2 regions of the Kurthia sp. ISK08 genome follow, and region 1 is predicted to be linked to the other one. Evidence: riboswitches for the same ligand, from Rfam matches in the RefSeq annotation. Region 1 holds a riboswitch; the other holds the start of a gene.

Region 1 (5,612 bases):
GTCATATGATTCATTCTTTAGAAGATGATTATGGCTTTTCGTTATTAACACGTAGCAAAAGTGGTGTGACACCCACTGATAATGGGCTTGAGCTTCTTCCAATCATGCAAGATATCGTACAACGCTATGAACATCTCTCTGAAGCCGTTTGTGCCATTCATGGTTTAGATGTCGGAGCCATTCGGATTGGCGCTTATACGTCCATTTGCGTTCATTGGATGCCTTATTTATTAAAGGAATTCCATAAAAGTTATCCTAAAATTGATATTCACTTATTCGAAGGGAACTCAGATGAGATTCATGCATGGCTTGAAGAAGGCCATATTGATTTTGCGATTAGCACGATTCAGCGTCCAGAAGAATTTCATTTTTTACCACTCATGGAAGATCGTATGATGGCAATTCTTCCTGAAAATCATACACTTGCAGAAAATCATGCATTTGCAATTGAGCAATTTGCAGAAGAACCTTGCATTATTCCATATGAAGATACACATAAGGATGTACAACGTATTTTTAAACAAGCAAATGTTAAGCCAAATATTGCGTATCAAATTCGTGGTGATGAAGCGATTATTGCCATGGTTAAACAAGGTCTTGGTATCTCTTTATTATCAGAGCTACTCATTCAAGACCACGCTGATGATATGATAAGCCTACCTCTTGAACCAAACCATGTTCGTACACTCGGCATTACATCAAAAGACGATTTAAAAAGTTTGTCACCTGCTTCTAAAAAATTCATTCCATTCATGCAAGAGTGGCTTAAAAAACAAAAAAATGCATACTAAAAGAGGAATCGTATAAAAATGATTCCTCTTTTTCAATATTATTTTGGTATTAACTCAACTAATTTACGACGAAGTAATTTCCCTGTACCATTTCGTGGTAATTCTTCGACGAAATGAATTTGTTTGGGTAGTTTATATTTTGCTAATTTATCTTCGCAAAAGGCTAAAATCGTTTCTGCATTCAATGTTGTCTCTTTTGACATAATAAAGGCAGCCGGAACTTGTCCCCATATCTCATCTTGGACACCACATACACCAACTGCGGCAATATGAGGATGCCCTGCTAATACATTTTCAATTTCAGCTGGATAAATATTTTCTCCACCTGAGATAATTAAATCTGAACGACGATCGGCTACATAAAGATAACCTTCATCATCAAAATAGCCAATATCTCCTGTGTGTAAAAAACCATCTACCTGTGTTTTAATATGGGCATGTTGTCCAACATAACCTGGTGTAACACTATCCCCTCTTACACAAATCTCACCATGGTCAAATGGTCTTTCTGCTCCTGCAATACAAATCTCATTAAACATCAGTGGTTTTCCAACAGAACCCACTTTACGAAGCGCGTCTTTACTGGATAGTGTCGCTACTTGGCTTGCTGTTTCCGTCATTCCGTATGTTTGTGCTACACGTAGATCAATGGCTTCTGCACGTGTTAAATAGCTTTTGGGAACAGGACCACCGCCTACTAATAGTAATTGGAACTTTGGCGATACACGCTGTCCTTGCTCTTCAATATAAGACACTAACTTCTCTAACATAACTGCGACAGCTGACATACGAGTCGCAGTACCTTCAATTAATTGTAATGCCACTTCTTCAACTGTATATTTCTCATACAAATCTAGTCGAACACCATGTAAAATACATTTGCACAGCATAGAGAACCCGCTAATATGAAAAATAGGGACTGTACAAATCCATCCTTCATCTTCTACTAAACCTGTATTATAAAGTGCTGAGGTCGCACTCGCCATATGATTACCAATCGTTTGACGAACACCTTTTGGCTGACTAGTTGTACCTGATGTGTACATGATAGTCATTGTTTCATCTCGTGACCAATGTTTAATTACCTCTGCCTTTTCTTGTGAGGTCATTAAATCAGAAAATAGAATTTGCAATTTATGCGTAGAAGGTAATTGTTCTACTAAATCGTCATCCACAAGTAATGCATCTACTTGTGCATCTTGAATTTGATAAGCAAGTTCTGCTTCTGTTAATCGTAAGTTTAATAACACCATCTCGATACGCAATTGCATACATGCAAAAATCGTACGAATAAGATGCGGTGTTGACCGCCCAAAAATGGCAACGCGTTGTCCTTCATGTAAACCGGCAGCTTTTATAGCACCAGCATAATATTTCGATTGTTCGGATAGCTGTTCATACGTCCATTTCTCATCTTGAAAAGTTAATGCTACACGATGAGGTGTTAATGACGTGCGTTGCTCAATCCAGTTTGGTATCATTTTTTTCATCCCTAACTCTATTGTTTTCATCCTTTCTTATTCTAATACGAAACATGTGAAATACAAAACGGAAACCCCTCAAATCGAAAGGTTTCCGTTCGTATATTATTTTGTTTTATTTAATTCAACTGCGATTTGAGCACCGATATGCGCATTGTGTTTTACTAATGCAATGTTAGCTACTAGGCTCTTACCTTCTGTTAACTCTTTTACTTTACCTAATAAGAATGGCGTAACTGATTTACCTTGAATATTATTTTCTTCTGCTTCTTTTAATGCTTCATGAATAATATTTGTAATGAAGTCATGGTCTAATGCATCTGCTTCTGGGATTGGGTTAGCGATTACTGCGCCACCAGCCATATTTAAATTCCATTTTGTACGTAAAGTTGCTGCAACTTCTGCAGGTGTATCTTGACGGAAGTTTACATCAAATCCTGATTTACGTGTGAAGAATGCTGGTAATTCGTCTGTACCATATCCAATAACAGGCACACCTTTTGTTTCTAAGAATTCAAGTGTTAAACCAATATCTAAAATTGATTTTGCACCTGCACATACAACACCTACTTTAGAAGTTGCTAATTCTTCTAAGTCAGCTGAAATATCCATTGTTGTTTCTGCGCCGCGGTGAACGCCACCAATACCACCTGTTACGAATAACTCGATTCCTGCTAATTCAGCTGCAATCATTGTCGCTGCTACTGTTGTCGCACCGATTTTTTTCGTTGCGATTAAGTATGGAATATCACGACGAGAAGCTTTTGCTACATTATCCGCATTACCGAACATTTCTAATTCTTCATCTGATAAACCAATTTTGATTTTGCCATCGATGATTGCGATTGTTGCTGGAACTGCGCCATGTTCACGAATGATTTGTTCTACTTCACGTGCTGTTTGTACATTTTGTGGGTATGGCATACCGTGTGAGATAATTGTTGATTCTAATGCAACGATAGCTTTACCAGCGTCCATTCCTTCTTGTACTTCTTTTGATAATTCGATGTATTGTTTCATAATTAATCCTCCAGTTCTTGTTCTAACGATTGTTTTGTTAATTCAGGACGTACAGTAAACTTAGATTCAAGCGTATTTTTCGCATTGATTAATCCTGCTTGAATCGTCTGTTCAAATGTGTACTTCTCTAACCAAGCATGTACAACTGCTGAGACGAATGCATCTCCTGCGCCTGTAACATCCTCAATTTGATTTGCTGCTCGTGCTTCAAAATGTGTTGGCATCAAGTTCTTGTTTGCAGCATAAACTCCCTTTGCGCCAGCTGTAATTACGACATTTTCTACGCCCATCTGAGCGATCTCTTGAATTGCTTGTAAATAATCTGCTTCTGATGTAATCGTACGATTTGTTAATGTTTCGGCTTCATCTGTATTACAGATGAACCATGTAACGCCTTCTAATGTTGTTGGCATACGGTTCATCTTTGGAGAAGATACCGGCACAATAATAAGAGGTACTTCTCTCGTTACTGCAAATTGTTGAATATAATCAACTGTTTCTTTCGGACAATTCAAATCAACTATAATTGCCGGAGCAGTCGATAAAACATGTTCATGCTTCATTAGAATTTGTGGTGTTAATGCATCATAGACGTCCATATTCGCTGTTGCCATAACCAATTCGCCTTGTTCATCCATAATGGCTGTGTAAGAACCTGTTGAACATTGTTCCAACTGCTCGACTTCTTCTAAATGAATGAAAGCATTCGAAGCTGCAACAATTGCTTGCCAATCAGAATCTTTTCCAGCAGTCGTCAGTAAACTCACTTGATGTCCAAGTCTTCCCAAGTTTTCAGCAATATTTCGCGCTACGCCACCTACACTTTCTGTAGATGTTACAGGATTTGATGTCCCCATCTGAACCTGTCCCTTCAAATGAAGTTTTCGGTCCATATTGGCTCCACCAATACATATAATTTTATTTTCTTTTGGCAATACGTACGCTCTCCCTATAATCTTACCCTTTTTCACTAACCCCGATATTAAGTTAGCTAGAGCCGGTCTCGACATTTCTAATTTTTCAGCCATCTCTTGTTGCTGCATAAACGGGTTTTCCTTAATGAGTTGAATCAGTGCTTGTTCTCTCTCCGTCAATGTCATCACCCTAAGTTTTATTTGTTTACATCATAAACAAAATTAAGTCTAGTGTCAAATGTTTATAAAAACAAACTTTTGTTTAATATCAATATAAATAATAAACAAATTTGACAATATAAACCTTATAAGTTAGTATTCAATGTAACTTAATAGGTCTACACTAGGGGTGTTATTTAACTGAGATGAGTCCTACTCAAACCCTTTGAACCTGAACTAGTTAATACTAGCGTAGGAAAGTGTCAATTCTATACATACTGAAAAAAGTCTGTACTTTTTTGTTATGCAATGATTTGTTATACACAACTTTCCTACGAAGGTTGTGTATTTTTTATTTAAGTTGAAATAAATAAGAGGAGTTGTTTTGAATGAAAAAAACAGTAGTAGTTACAGGTGGGAGTAGAGGGTTAGGTGCAGTTATTGTCAAAACACTTGCACAACAAGATTTTCAAGTTGTCATTAATTATTATCAAAGTAAAGAAGCTGCTGAAAAATTAGTAGCTGAAATTGGTGAAGACAAAGCCATTGCTATTCAAGCTGATGTAACGAATCGAAAAGAAGTCGATCAATTAATGAACATGGCAACAGAACACTTTGGTCAAATAGACGCTGTTGTAAATAATGCATTAATCGACTTTAAATTCGATCCGATTAAACAAAAATCTTTCAAAGACCTTTCTTGGGATGATTATCAAAAACAGCTGGATGGTACGTTAAAAGCGGCATTCAATACAAGCCAGAGTGTGATTCCACAGTTTATTGAAAGAAAAAACGGTAGCATTATTAGCATTGGTACTAATTTATTTCAAAATCCTGTCGTACCCTACCATGAATACACAACTGCTAAAGCAGCTTTGATTGGTTTCACACGTAATCTCGCTTCAGAATTAGGCGTCTATGGCATCCGAGCAAATGTTGTTTCAGGAGGTCTTTTAAAAACAACAGATGCCAGTGCTGTTACAACACCTGAAGTATTCGATTTAATCTCTCAATCTACACCTTTAAGAAAAGTAACCACGCCACAAGATGTTGCCAATATGGTAGCTTATCTATGTTCCGAAAAAGCACATGGAATTACAGGACAAAACTTTACAGTAGATGGTGGTTTAACAATGAACTAATCCCTATCCAAATAAATCGAGGTGTAAATCATGTTAAAAACTACAGAAAAACAGTTACATATAGGTGTTTTACTATATGGTTGTGGTCATCATCAAGCAGCTTGG
Region 2 (5,612 bases), on a different contig from region 1:
ACTGATTTAGAAGAAGAAGTGAAACGCAGCGTAAATGTTGTACGTAATCATCCTTTAGTCACAAAAGATGTACCTGTACATGGTTTAATCATTGATCCAAAAACAGGCGAACTTGAACTTGTAACAAACGGTTACGACCTATAATAATAAAAAGAACCGCTGCCTTGATAAGACAGCGGTTCTTTTTTAAAATTTCTTTTTAAATTGTCTTTTCCACTTATACCAAAGTGTCTTACCTTTTCAATGTTCCTCTGCGAGCTTCGCATATAGATAATGATCTACCCATACACCATTAATATAAAGTAATTGTTTTAACAATCCTTCACGTTGATAACCGACTTTTTCTAGCACACGATAAGACCCTTCATTTGCTGGCGATACATAGGCTTCAATTCTATGTAAATCCAAATTTTCAAAGCCGAATTTTGTAATACATTCCACCGCTTCTGTTGTAATTCCTTTACGAGTAAAGCGCTCATCTAAGGAATAACCGATGAACGCACTCGAAAAAGGCAAGCGCTTAATGGAATAAATCGATATATGACCGATTAACTCTTTCGTATTTTTAAGGAAGATTCCAAAACTATACTCTCGACGCATATTCATTTGATGCATCGAATCGTTAATTCGCTTCAATTGAAAATTCTTCGTGTAATATTCAGGACTATGAAGTGGCTCATGGATGGACCAAAATCGCTTATTTTGTACAACTAGGTTTGTTAATGCTTCCGCATCTTCTTCAATTAATACGCGATATATACAGCGTTCGCTCTCTAAGTAAAGCATGCCACATCATCTCTCTCTACACAATTTCATCAGCTTTTAACTAAAAAACTATTTCTCATCTGGGTAATCAATCTCAATTCCCATACTTTTAATTTTCGATTCACAATGCTTAATTGTTTCTTTTAATACTTTGATTCTTGCATATTCTTTATCATTACCTGCAACTAAAATCCATGGTGCATTCGGATGATCTGTTTTAGCAAACATATCATTTGCTGCTTGAACATACTGAGGCCATTTTTTACGATTGCGCCAATCTTCATCTGTTAGCTTCCAAGATTTATATGGATCCTTCTCACGTGCATTAAAACGATTCAATTGTTCTTCCTCTGTGATTTGTAGCCAGAACTTCAAAATAATATAGTGATCATCTGTCAGTACACGCTCGAACTCATTAATCTCACGGTAAGCACGTGTCCATTCAGCTTCCGTTGCAAAACCTTCAATTCGCTCTACTAATACACGACCATACCAACTACGGTCAAAAATACCGATACTTCCTCTAAACGGTAGCTTACGCCAGAAACGTTGTAAGTAGTTGTGACGTAATTCGTGTGGCTTTGGAGCAGAAATTGGATGTACAACATAACCACGCGGATCTAATCGTTCAATCAAGCGCTTAATCGCGCCACCCTTTCCAGCTGCGTCCATTCCTTCAAAGGCAATAATTAAACCGATATTATTACGATGCAACGTCTGTTGTAACGTTAACATTTTTAGCTGTAATTTTTTTAATTCTTTTTTATACGACTTCTTACTATTAAACTTCTTATCCATATTTAATTCTTCTAAAGATTGAGTCATGTAAACACTCCTTTTCCTGAATCTGATTATATATACCCTTTTTTTATGAAACGTTCACCAAATTGAAAATGATTGCACTATGAAAGACGTGTATAATGATAGTTAGTATTTTTAAATACGAAAAATCTTGATGAGGAGGAGATCTTTTGGGCAGACTATTGTTAATGACAATCAGTTTTTTAGCAATGATGATTGTCAGCGTATCTGCTGCCATTCTTCCATTCAATGGTCAAACGACAGTGGATGTTGCAAATAGCTATACCATTCTAGCTTATCCATCCGACTATGTCTTTTATGTAGTGGCACTCATCTATCTCTCTATATTATATTGGATTTACAAACAATGGCAAATGTTTGCAAAGAAACAATTTGCGATTACACATGTACAAAGTTTTTTATTTACAATTAGTATGGTCCTTTCAATCGTTTGGATTTATTACTGGCAAAATAGTCAGTTCATCATCGCATGTATGATACTCGTATTCAGTACACTTGCACTTGCAGGTATGTATTTATTACTACCTGAAAAGAATACGATGACCACACGCCTACCTATATCACTTTATTTAGCATGGCTCGTATTACTTATTATGTTCAATTTAGCAATCTTACTTGTTGCAGCACGTTGGGATGGTTTTGGATTAAGTCAACCGCTATGGGCCGTCATCTTATTGACTGTCTTTGTAGCCATTGCACTTCACATCCGCTTTCATCATTACGATCCTTACTTCCCGATTCTATTCATCTGGTTCTATTTAGGAATTGCTGTACAAAATAACTTTGAGGAATTATTAGTAACAACAGCTGCATTATTTTTAAGTGGTGTATTACTTGCTGGTATTCTATTTATGCGTAAAAAGCCAAGAACAATCTATTAACATGTTTTACACTATAGAAAAGAGGAGAACGAAAAAATCGTTCTCCTCTTTTTATTAATCAATTTTTGTTGTTAAAATCGGGCCATTTTTTGTCACGATTACTGTATGCTCTAGTTGTGCTACAAATGATTTATCTGGTGTTAAAAACGCCCAACCATCTGTACCTTCAATAATATTTTCAGCTGCTTGTGAGATGAATGGTTCTACTGCGAAAACCATACCTTCTTTCATTAAAGTAGCGTCCCATGCATCATAATAGTTCAATACATATTGTGGTTCTTCATGTAATGAGTGTCCTACACCATGACCTGTTAGGTTCATAATTACTTTTAAACCATTATCATGCGCTTCACGTTCTACAGCTTTACCAATTTGATTCAATTTAGAACCTGGTTTAACCTTTGTCATAGCACGATCAAAAGCTGACTGTGCTACATCACATAATTTTTGTAATTCTGGCTTTTCAGCATCACCTACGATAAATGAAATACCTGTATCTGCATAAAAACCATCCACATGACCCGATACATCAATATTAATCATATCGCCTTCTTTTAGAGGTGTATCGTTTGGAATGCCATGTGCTACGACCTCGTTTACACTAATACATGTGAAACCTGGGAAGTCATATTCTGCTTTTGGTCCAGATACTGCACCTTTTTCTTCAAATAGTTTACCAGCTAATTCATCTAGCTCTTTTGTTGTAACGCCTGGTTTTGTCGCAGCTTTCATTGCCTCGCGAATTTCTGCCATGGCACGACCCGCTTTTAATAACGCATCGATTTCTTGTTGAGTTGTTGCAATCATGTATAACGGTCCCTTCTATATAAAATTCTACTCTTAACTATATCATAATTTTTGTAGATACATATAAAAAGTCTATGCATTCTTTCATACATTCAGTAAAAGTTTTTATTTAGGTGGATATATATATAATAAAAAACGTAACGATTTCTTAGTCGCTACGTTTTTATTCTTAATACGTCTTTTGAACGAATAACTTAGGTGCTGCTCTAAACAATAGATAAATCACGACAGCTGTTAAAATAATAGCTGGAATCATATACGAGCTATTATAAACAACAGAATAAATCCATGGGTTTTGGTCGCCCGCATAACTTGCGAAGAATACTGCGCCTGCTACTGTATGTGAAATCAGTCGTAGGATTCCACCAATTGCTGTACCCACTAAAATCCAGCCAAGCATTGCGCCATCTTTTTTCTGTTTTGAAGCACGAATAACCATCGGACGGAAAACTCCAGCAATCCCGACAATTGTGAACGCAAAGAAGTAATCTAAAAATCCTTGTAATGGGGTTAAAATACTTGCACCTGTTAAAACTTGTAGTACCCCTACAATAAGACCTGTCGCAAGCCCTGGTAATGTTCCCCAACGCATCGCCATCAATACGATTGGTACCATAACTAAACTAATGGAACCACCCTGTGCCCAAATCGAAAACGATAGTTTGTCTAAAATAAAACCAATCGCCGCAAAAATGGCCACCTCAATCATCATTAATAATCTTTGTTTGTTCATCTTTATGAACCTCCATTGATTTGATGTCTTACACAATTCCTGTGGTAATCTAGATAAAAAAAACGACATCAGGACAGAGCCTGACATCGTTATATGTCGGTTTCTATCCACATTCCTACGCAAGTGTTAACTTACAGGTTCGAAGGGTTGGAGTCGAAACTCTCTCTCAGCACGTATGCACCCCTTGTGGTTTACATCATTATTTTTGAACACTCTCATTCTACTGAATTTAACGAAATATAGCAATAGCATGAAACGATTTCCATTTTTATACGTATATAAGTTATTATGAACAAAAGGGAGGGTTATCATGGAACAGAATAATCGTATTTTATCATCACTTTGTTACTTCAGTATTTTCTTTGCAGGCTTTATTTTACCGCTGATTGTTATGCTCGTTGTAAAAGATCGTGATGTAAAAAAACACGCAACACATGCACTTATTTCTCACTTGTTACTTTATGTTCCTGCAGTTATTTTCTTTATTATTTTAGCAACAATGGGTATCTTTGCATCAGCTGAAATGAGTGATTCAACAGGTGCTGCACTTGGTATAGGTGTCATTATTTTCATCATTTTCATGGCTTTATTCTCATTGGCGATTGTCATTTGGAATATCGTTCGCGGCATTCAAGTATTAAACCAAAAAAGTACAACTATGTAAGAAAAAGAAGCAGCTGAGATAATTCTCATACTGCTTCTTTTGTTATTTACTGAGTGTATTTGTAATGTCGTAGTCTGCCATTTTCTCTGTTAACCAACTTGAATATTGTGCGCTAATTTGCGCTTCAATATACGCTTCTTTTACTTTGTCTTTGACCTCTTCATACTTCGCTGTTTTTGCATCGACTGTACCTGTTACTTTGATAATATGGTAACCATAATCTGTTTTGATTGGGTCACTAATATCACCTTTTTTCATGCTGAAAGCTTGTGTCGCAAATTCTTCCACCATTTCTGATTTCGTAAAGTAGCCTAAGTCGCCACCTTTACTTTTCGTGGCAGTATCAGTTGAATATTTCTTCGCCAATTTTGCAAAGTCACCACCTGCATCTAACTCTTTTTTGATTTTTGTCGCAGTTGCTTTTTTCTCTACAAGAATGTGACTTGCCTTCACTTGCGCTGCTGTATCGAATGTAGATTGATTTTCTTTTAGATAAGCTTTTAATGTTTCGTCAGATGTATCTAAATCCTTCTCAATCATTTTAGATGCGAGTACATACGTTTTTAAATTCGCTTTAAAATCAGATTTAGACATGTTATTTGATTCAAGTGCTGATTCAAGTGCATCTGCTCCGCCATATTGTGTTTCGACTTTTTTATATTGTGCATCTACTTCTGCATCACTTGCTGTTACTTTTTGTTTTTCTGCTTCAAGTGTAATTACTTGATCTTGAATTAATGTTTCAAGCGCTGCACTACCATATTGTTTATTTAAAACATTATTCAGTTGCTGTTGTGTAATTTTCGTATCGCCTACTTTTGCGACATATCCTGTTTTGGCTGTTGCATAATATACACCACTTCCAACAACTAAAACAAAGATGATAGCGATTGCCCAGATCATTCTCTTTTTCATCTATTTGACACTCCTTATTTTTGAA

What was found. A riboswitch is a leader RNA that binds a small molecule or an ion and turns the genes downstream of it on or off. The one in region 1 is predicted to bind thiamine pyrophosphate.
Region 2: another riboswitch for thiamine pyrophosphate. It lies ahead of thiT (energy-coupled thiamine transporter ThiT); the one in region 1 lies ahead of ACKVQX_RS03685 (3-oxoacyl-ACP reductase).

Annotation. Positions count from the first base shown of each region.
Region 1 is NZ_JBJXHL010000002.1:9,288-14,899, reverse strand. It holds gene ACKVQX_RS03705 (LysR family transcriptional regulator) at 1-791, shown strand, start outside; gene ACKVQX_RS03700 (o-succinylbenzoate--CoA ligase) at 830-2,281, opposite strand; gene ACKVQX_RS03695 (pseudouridine-5'-phosphate glycosidase) at 2,378-3,292, opposite strand; gene ACKVQX_RS03690 (PfkB family carbohydrate kinase) at 3,295-4,392, opposite strand; TPP riboswitch at 4,542-4,641, shown strand; gene ACKVQX_RS03685 (3-oxoacyl-ACP reductase) at 4,755-5,507, shown strand; gene ACKVQX_RS03680 (NtaA/DmoA family FMN-dependent monooxygenase) at 5,538-5,612, shown strand, end outside.
Region 2 is NZ_JBJXHL010000008.1:74,949-80,560, reverse strand. It holds gene ACKVQX_RS13485 (carbonic anhydrase) at 1-144, shown strand, start outside; gene ACKVQX_RS13480 (GNAT family N-acetyltransferase) at 241-786, opposite strand; gene ACKVQX_RS13475 (polyphosphate kinase 2 family protein) at 835-1,590, opposite strand; gene ACKVQX_RS13470 (tryptophan-rich sensory protein) at 1,737-2,468, shown strand; gene map (type I methionyl aminopeptidase) at 2,523-3,275, opposite strand; gene thiT (energy-coupled thiamine transporter ThiT) at 3,445-4,008, opposite strand; TPP riboswitch at 4,104-4,203, opposite strand; gene ACKVQX_RS13455 (DUF4870 domain-containing protein) at 4,319-4,672, shown strand; gene ACKVQX_RS13450 (peptidylprolyl isomerase) at 4,715-5,587, opposite strand.